DNA from 2 places in the Cytobacillus mangrovibacter genome. Region 2 is predicted to be linked to the other one. Evidence: predicted binding sites of a transcription regulator. Region 2 holds the regulator's gene; the other holds the start of a gene.
The links. Region 2 encodes Rex, which represses fermentation and respiration genes when NADH is low (regulators of the CRP and FNR family bind a similar motif). Its sites were predicted from a motif close to TTGTGAAATATTTCACAA; they were not measured.

Region 1 (4,378 bases), on a different contig from region 2:
AGAGGACAAGAATCAGATATGATTTCTCCTGTTGAACATGAAAAAGTATTTATTTGGCTGTACGATTTAAGTAAAAGAGTTAAGTTTGATATTAAAACAACAGCCGCACAGCATTACCGCCGTGTTGTTATTCAGCAAAAAATGCGTGAAGCGAAAGATCAAATAGATGAAATTCAATATTTAGATGCATTGACCCAGCAAGGATTAACAGGTTCTATCGATGGTCTAGGAAGAGCACCAAAAGGGGTAAATGATGGAAATGGATTTGTCTTTATTTCTCATATTGGAGATGTTTACCCAAGTGGGCTGCTTCCTGTAAAGGCAGGGAATGTTAGAGAACAATCTATTGGAGAAATTTATCGAGATTCACCGATCTTTAAAGATTTAAGAAATCCAGATAAATATAAAGGGAAATGCGGTGTTTGTGAATTTAGATATGTTTGCGGAGGTTCACGTTCAAGAGCATACGCAATGACTGGTGATTATATGGAAAGTGAACCATTCTGTGTCTATATTCCAAAAGCATTAAGAAAGAAAGAAGCAGCAAATAAATAAACTTTATTGCTTTTGTTTCCAAAAAGTGCAGTCTTGTTCTAAGGCTGCACTTTCTTTAATATGAATAAATAAACCTATAAGGAAACTTTAATACAATGGAAATAGTGACAACATCATGAAAGTTTGATTTTGTCTATTAACATATGGGTACTTATATGGTGTAATGAGAAGTAAATAGTATTCATAATGTATAATATAGAGGTAAATCTAATTTCACATTATTGTGAGTTTGTATACAGTTCCTCTTAGTAACATATGATAAGATATTTAAATAAGAGATTAGATCACTCTTAATTGGAGTTGATAAAATGGAAAAAAGATTGATTAAGGATCAATTAAATAGACCGTTAAGAGATTTGCGTATTTCAGTTATTGATCGCTGTAATTTCCGCTGTACGTATTGTATGCCTGCAGAGAAATTTGGACCAGATTTTGCTTTTTTACCGAAAAGTGAATTATTAACTTACGAAGAAATTGAACGAGTTGCTAGAATATTTGTGAGTCTTGGCGTGGAAAAGATTAGACTTACTGGCGGTGAGCCGCTGCTTCGCAAGGATTTGCCGACTCTAGTTAAGAAGCTTTCAGCAATAGAAGGTTTAAAAGATATCGGGTTAACAACAAATGGGGTATTACTTCCGAAGTATGCAAAGGAATTAAAAGAAGCAGGCTTATTACGGGTAAACGTTAGTTTAGATACGTTAAATAGTGAGCTATTTGGTAAGATAAACGGCAGAGGCGTCGGAGTAGATGTCATTCTAACTGGAATTAAAGCGGCACAGGATGCTGGCCTTGGTGTGAAGATCAATATGGTCGTGAAAAAAGGGTTAAATGATTCAGAGATTGTTCCAATGGCGACGTTTTGTAAGGAACAGGGACTGCAGCTTCGTTTTATTGAATATATGGATGTTGGCAGCACAAATGGCTGGAAAATGGATGATGTTATAACAAAAAAGGAAATCTATGAGTTGCTTAAAGAACATTATTTATTAGAGCCTGTTGATCCAGATTATTTTGGTGAGGTTGCTAAGCGATATCGATATGATGGAACAAATGTGGATGTTGGATTTATTCCATCTGTGTCTGAATCATTCTGTTCAAGCTGTACTCGTTCACGATTATCTGCGAATGGTCAGATTTTCACCTGTTTGTTTAATGGGGAAGGCCATGATATTAAAGAGTTTATGCGTAAGAACGTAACAGATGAAGAAATAGCTGATCGCATTACAAATATTTGGGGCGCTAGAAAAGATCGCTATTCAGATGAGCGGACAGAAGAAAGTGCAAAAAATCGCAAAAAGATTGAAATGTCTTATATTGGTGGATGAAGAAGAAACCCCCTGTCAATACTGACAGGGGGTTTGTTATATCTAGGAAATTATAAATTTAGATGTTGTGGATAACTTTGCGACAAGTTTGTCTGCATCCAGCTCCAGCGCCTACCCCCTCGAGGTCACAAGCCAATCCTCCCAAAAAGGTAAAGGACACCTTTCTGTGAGGATCGTCTTGTGCTTGTCGGGGGTGATCAAGGCGCTTCCGCATTTGTAATGTTAAAGATCTTAAATAAATCTAGGGAATAGAATATTATTTTCATGGTGAACATGCATGAAAGTGAATCCTTCTAGTGCTTCAAGGCGTTTGTAAACTAGAGTATACGTTCCGCAAGCATCGAATGGAAGTTCATAATCAGATGTAACTTCTCTTATTTGTCTTAGGATTTCTCCTACATGGTCATGTTCTTTTTCAAGCTCTGTAATGTAGTCAATAATTTCTTGACGATTTTCTAGGGAAGGATCCTGCAATTTTAGAAGCATTGGGAAAACAACCTCTTCTTCTTTTGCAGTGTGCTCGATCATTTCCTTTTTGAACTCATAAAATAATTCGTAAACCTTTAATAGTTCTGGGTGGCTGTCACCGTGAACTTTTGATACTTTAGTCACATATGGGCTTAGTTGTGCAAGCTCATCTAATGTCCCAGCATGGAAGTGTTCGCTGATATATTTAATAATATCTTCAGAACTGCTGTCAGTCCAAACAGCCATATCTACTGTATTCTTTTCTTCCTTGATATAAACTTCATTTAAATCAGCCATTAATTTTTCCATATCAATTGATAAATCAGAGGCTGCTTTACTTAAAGGTATATTACCGCCACAGCAGAAATCTATACGATAACGTTTAAAAACATCGCTAGTTTTTGGTTGTTCATTCACCATATCCTTAACTAATGTTGATTCAGAAAAAGGCATATTCATTTTTCCATATCCTCCTTATGTGTTCGATCTTTATTTACAGATCAAGCATAACGGATATGAACAGATGACTGGGTGACACTCATCACACTTTTGAACTTTTTTGGAAATAATCCATTAGATAAAGTAGTTTGTGATGTTTTTCATGTTGAATCCCTAATAGCAGATCTATAATATAAGGATGGAGGCAGTATTTAATAGAACTGGCAATTCACTATGTTTTTTCTTAAGAGGAGCTGATCAGAATGATAGAGAGAAGAACACCGATCCCTGTTGGTGAGGCAGTTCAACGGGTTATGCAGTATCAATTGGATGGACAAACAGAATATGTCCCGATACAGGAAAGCTATGGAAGATATTTGTCGGAAGATCTAACGGCAACGAGTGATGTCCCTCATTTCGATCGTGCTCCATATGATGGCTTTGCTGTCCGGACAATAGATACGAAAGAAGCTTCACAAACCAATATAGTTGAATTTGAAGTAGTCGATCATATTGGTGCAGGAATGGTGACAACGAAAAAGGTAGGACCTTTCCAGGCAGTGAGAATCATGACAGGAGCACAAATGCCAGAAGAGTGCGATGCGGTTGTCATGCTTGAATTGGCAAAAGCATTTGAAAAAGATGGCAAAAATTATATGTCCATTAAACGTTCTTATAAGTCAGGTGACAATGTATCATTTAGGGGTGAAGATGCGAAAGAAGGAGATATTTTAATTAAAAAGGGAATAAAGATCAATCCTGGTATTCAAGCGATGCTTGCAACATTTGGCTATGCAAATATTCCAGTAGCTAAAAAGCCGATCGTTGGGCTATACGCGACTGGTACAGAACTGTTGGATGTACATGATGCATTAGTTCCAGGGAAGATCAGAAACAGTAACTCCTATATGATCGCAGCTCAAATTGAACGAGCAGGTGCTGAAGTACAATATTTCGGACAGCTTCCTGATGAATTTGAAACTTGCTATGAGGCAGTGAAAAATGCACTTGGACAAGTAGATATGTTAATTACAACGGGTGGAGTATCTGTAGGGGATTTCGATTATTTACCAGCTATCTATGAAAAAATGCAAGCGGAAGTATTGTTTAATAAAGTGGCCATGCGTCCTGGCAGCGTGACTACCGTTGCTCAATTTGAAGGGAAACTATTATTCGGTTTATCAGGAAATCCATCTGCTTGCTATGTTGGATTTGAATTATTTAGTAGACCGATTATTAGAAGAATGCTCTTTTCGGAGAAGCCGCATCTTCGAAAAGAAAAAGCCATTCTAGATGTGGACTTTTTGAAGGCTAATCCTTTTACTCGTTTCGTCAGAAGTGCTCTAACTGTTTCTGATGGTCAATTAGTCGCATCTCCAAGCGGTGTGGATAAGTCTAATATCGTTATGAGCCTAGCGGGTGCTAATTCACTAATGATTTTACCAGGAGGAACGAGAGGGTTCGAGGCAGGATCGGAAGTGGCTGTATTAATGCTCGAGGATTTTGATGGCAGTGAGTGGCCGTGGTAAATAAGCCCATCCTATTTCAAATAGTTGGTTATCAAAATAGCGGAAAAACAACTGTGATAAAGA
Region 2 (4,378 bases):
GCTCATCTATTCTCCTTTTTCGTTGTCTTTCTATTTTTTGCACTTCTTTATTAAGCTGATAGCTGTTTTTCTCCTGGACTGGCTGATGTACCGCTGTGCCCTTTTGTAAAGGTTCTAATGCTCTTAGTTCTTCTTGTTCTTGTTTCTTTTCAATATAATAATCGTAATCGCCTAGATACTCTGTAGTGCCTTCTTTGCTAAGCTCAATGACCTTTGTTGTAATCCGGTTAATAAAGTAGCGGTCATGAGAGACGAAAAGAATGGTCCCAGGATAATGGATCAGTGCGTTTTCTAATATCTCTTTACTATCTAAATCAAGATGGTTTGTAGGCTCGTCCAGAATTAAGAAATTAGCTCTTTGCATCATTAACTTAGCTAGTGCTAGCCTAGCCTTTTCTCCCCCGCTTAAAGTGGAGACATTCTTTAATACATCATCACCGGAAAAGAGGAAATTTCCTAACACTGTCCGGATATCCTTTTCGGGCTTTAAGGGAAATTCATCCCATAGTTCATTTAAAACACGTTTATTCGATGAAAGCTCAGCCTGTTCCTGATCATAGTATCCGATGAAAACATTTGACCCATGCTGAAAATGACCGGCAATTGGAGAAAATCTGTCAATAATTGTTTTTAATAATGTTGATTTCCCAACACCATTTGGTCCGACAAGAGCAATGCTTTCTCCTCTTGTGATCCGAAAGGAAATATTGTTTGAAATCTCTTCCTCACGGTAACCAATCGCAATAGAATTAGCCTTCAACACTTCATTCCCTGATTGCCTATCAATTTGGAATCCGAAAGAGGCTGATTTTTCATCCCCTAGCGGCCGATCGATCATTTCCATTTTTTCAAGCTGTTTTCTTCGGCTTTGAGCTCTTTTCGTCGTGGAGGCACGTGTAAGGTTGCGCTGAATAAAATCTTGAAGCTTTGCCACTTCCTCCTGCTGTTTTTCATATTCCTTCATTTCGTGTTCAAAGTTTGCTGCTTTTTGATCAAGATAAGCGCTGTAATTTCCAGTATATTTACGGATGTAAAGTCTGGACAACTCGTAAACCTGTGAAACGACTTTATCTAGAAAATATCGATCATGAGAGACGATTAGAATGGCTCCATCATATCCCTGCAGGTATTGCTCTAACCATGTTAATGTATCAATGTCTAAATGATTGGTAGGCTCGTCCAAAATTAAAATATCAGGTTTTGTTAATAAGAGCTTACCAAGAGCGAGCCTTGTTTTCTGTCCGCCGCTTAAAGTAGATATTTTCGTATCATAACTGAAAGAATGGAAATTTAATCCATGGAGGACTGAACGGATATCTGATTCATACTGATAACCGCCTTCTTCTTTAAATTGGACTTGGCGTCTGTCATATTCCGATAGAATCCTCTCGTATTCTTGCTGATTCCTTAATGCATCTGGGTCAGACATACGTTTCTCTAGCGAGCGTATTTCTCTTTCCTGATTTTGAAGATGCTCGAATACAGTCAACATTTCATCCCAAATGGATCGATCAGACTCTAAGCCAGTATTTTGAGCAAGATAGCCAATTCTTACGTCTTTTGGTTTAATAATATCACCGGAATCATAAGATATTTGTCCAGCGATGATCTTTAACAGCGTGGACTTTCCAGCTCCATTTCGACCAACAAGGGCAATTCGGTCTCTCGTTTGTACTTCTAGCTTTATATTCGATAAAATAGGATCAGCACCAAAATTTTTGTTTAACTGGTTTACTTGTAATAAAATCATTCTCTTCACCTCTATAGTATAGAGTAAGTGTAACCCATTCATATATGATGGGCAATAATGGATGATTATGTGAAAGTGTAGGATTGCACAAAGTACATACAAATGGATAAAAATAGTGTATCATTTTGTTGAGAGGTGTTTCTATATGACGGATTTTACTCATTTTAATCAAGAAGGAAGAGCGAAAATGGTCGATGTTAGTGATAAGCCTGAAACTGTTCGGACCGCAATTGCTCATTCAAGTATTACCGTAAACAAAGAAATATACGAAAAAATTACTTCAAATAAAATGAAAAAGGGAGATGTTCTAGCAGTTGCTCAGGTTGCTGGAGTGATGGCATGTAAGAAAACATGGGAAATAATCCCGATGTGTCATCCAATTCCACTGACAGGAGTGGATATTTCCTTCTCTTGGAAAATAGATCAAGAGGAATATATTTTGTTAATAACTGCATCTGTTAAAACAAAGGGAAATACTGGGGTAGAGATGGAAGCGCTAACAGCTGCATCTGTTTGCTCCTTAACTGTCTATGATATGTGTAAAGCAGTCGATAAAGGAATGATAATAGGAAAAACCTATCTAGTTGAAAAAACTGGCGGCAAAAATGGGGACTATAAAAGAGATACGATATAATGGAACTTCGGGAGAGTGGATGAAAAATGTCGAATGAAACAGTGAAAATTCCGCAAGCAACTGCAAAAAGGCTCCCTTTGTACTACCGTTTCCTGAAAAATTTACATTCTTCTGGCAAACAGAGGGTTTCATCTGCAGAGCTAAGTGAGGCAGTAAAGGTTGATTCTGCAACCATCCGCAGGGATTTCTCCTACTTTGGTGCATTAGGGAAAAAGGGATATGGATACAATGTCAATTATCTTCTGACCTTTTTTCGGAAGACTTTGGATCAGGATGAGCTGACAAAGGTAGCGCTTATTGGTGTAGGAAATCTAGGTACAGCCTTTTTAAACTACAATTTTCTCAAAAATAATAATACAAAAATAGAAGTAGCTTTTGATGTAGACAAGAATAAAGTCGGCACAACCATTGGAGATGTCCCGGTTTATCATATGGATGATCTGGAGAAGATCATTAAGGAACATAATATTCAAGTAGCGATATTAACTGTTCCCGCCATTGCAGCCCAATCGATTGCCGATCGGATTGTTCAGGGGAGTGTAAATGGAATATTGAATTTCACCCCAGCCCGATTATCGGTTCCGTCTACGATTCGGATTCATCATATTGACCTAGCTGTCGAGCTTCAATCACTTATCTATTTTTTAAAGCATTATCCGACTGTGGATGAAAAAGAAGAGTAAAAGCATATAAAAAATGAGCCCCAATACGGAGGCTCATTTATTTTTTAGTTCCTTTTGCCACTTGAAATGAAAGGCAACCATACGGAGGCCACTTCCAAGGTCAAAGGTAGCAATAATAATGAGAAAGACTGTGAATAGGCCCCAGCCATTTTCCCTTTGGATGTTTTGAGTAGCTAAATAAGTAAAAAGGAGTCCAAGGATGATGTAAATAATGCCAGAAAAAAGTGGTGTTCTTCTCATAGTAATCCTCCAATAAAGGCTTGAAGTTTCTCCATTTCCTTTAGCCAGTTTTCAATTTTGTCCTGATTTAATTGGATTATCACAACAAATGTATTCATGGATACATGAGCAAAGATAGGAACGATAATCCTTTTTGTTTTGACATAAAGGAAAGCAAATGTAAAGCCCATAGCTGAATATAAAAGGGTATGCTCAACCTCTGTATGTGCCAGTGAAAAAATAATTGAACTGAATAAAGCAGATAAGAAGAAATTAAACCGTTTATGAAGTGCGCCAAAAATGATCTTTCGAAAAACTATTTCTTCAAGTATAGGTCCAATGATTGAGCTGACAATGATAACGGCTGGGAAAGTTTGGATTAGCATCATGATATCTTGTGTATTTTCAGATCCCATTTCAATTCCAAGCAGGTTTTCAATGTTTGCTGCAATAGTTTGGGCAAAAAAGGCTAGAAAAACTCCGCCAATTGCCCAAGCGATAGAAGAAGAGATGGATGATGCATCTCTTAGCTCTCGGACTGACTTCATCTCTTTTCGCAATAGTGCTAAGGTGATGATTATTGTAATGGTGAAGCTAATAACGATCCAATAGGCTACCGCAAGTATTTGCATATCTTCAAGATTTTTACCCATCAAATCGCCTGCATAGACGAGCAGTGGAACTCCAATGATACTCGAAAATTGCATGGCAATATAAGTAATAAGAATAATCCAGTATTCCTTTTTCAATATCTTGTCTCCTTAGTAAAAGTTGGTCAAGTTCATATACATCTATTTTACTCATAATAGGGTTTATGTTTCAATTAGAAGCTTTCAGTACCAATTTTAATTATTATAGCAATATACATTTAGAAGCTTTCATGAATATTTTTTACAAAAAAGTTGAGCTTCACTCTTGCAAATAGAATTCATATTCTTTAATATAATAATTGTGTTAGCACTCAGACAGATAGAGTGCTAATAAATAATATTACATATATATTGAGGAGGTTGTTTCACTTGTTAAAACCACTAGGTGATCGAATTATTATCGAGCTTGTTGAAACTGAAGAAAAAACTGCAAGCGGCATCG

Region 1: ric (iron-sulfur cluster repair di-iron protein) is a predicted target of Rex. The motif match lies at 2,936-2,953, and genes of this name have one in related genera.

The regions. Positions count from the first base shown of each region.
Region 1 is NZ_JBIACJ010000003.1:370,946-375,323, forward strand. It holds gene ACFYKT_RS08225 (TIGR04053 family radical SAM/SPASM domain-containing protein) at 1-555, shown strand, start outside; gene moaA (GTP 3',8-cyclase MoaA) at 864-1,880, shown strand; gene ric (iron-sulfur cluster repair di-iron protein) at 2,112-2,807, opposite strand; gene ACFYKT_RS08240 (molybdopterin molybdotransferase MoeA) at 3,050-4,315, shown strand; gene mobB (molybdopterin-guanine dinucleotide biosynthesis protein B) at 4,303-4,378, shown strand, end outside.
Region 2 is NZ_JBIACJ010000016.1:54,341-58,718, reverse strand. It holds gene ACFYKT_RS19910 (ABC-F family ATP-binding cassette domain-containing protein) at 1-1,750, opposite strand, end outside; gene moaC (cyclic pyranopterin monophosphate synthase MoaC) at 1,896-2,384, shown strand; gene ACFYKT_RS19900 (redox-sensing transcriptional repressor Rex) at 2,411-3,067, shown strand; gene ACFYKT_RS19895 (YdiK family protein) at 3,101-3,307, opposite strand; gene ACFYKT_RS19890 (CPBP family intramembrane glutamic endopeptidase) at 3,304-4,035, opposite strand; gene groES (co-chaperone GroES) at 4,306-4,378, shown strand, end outside.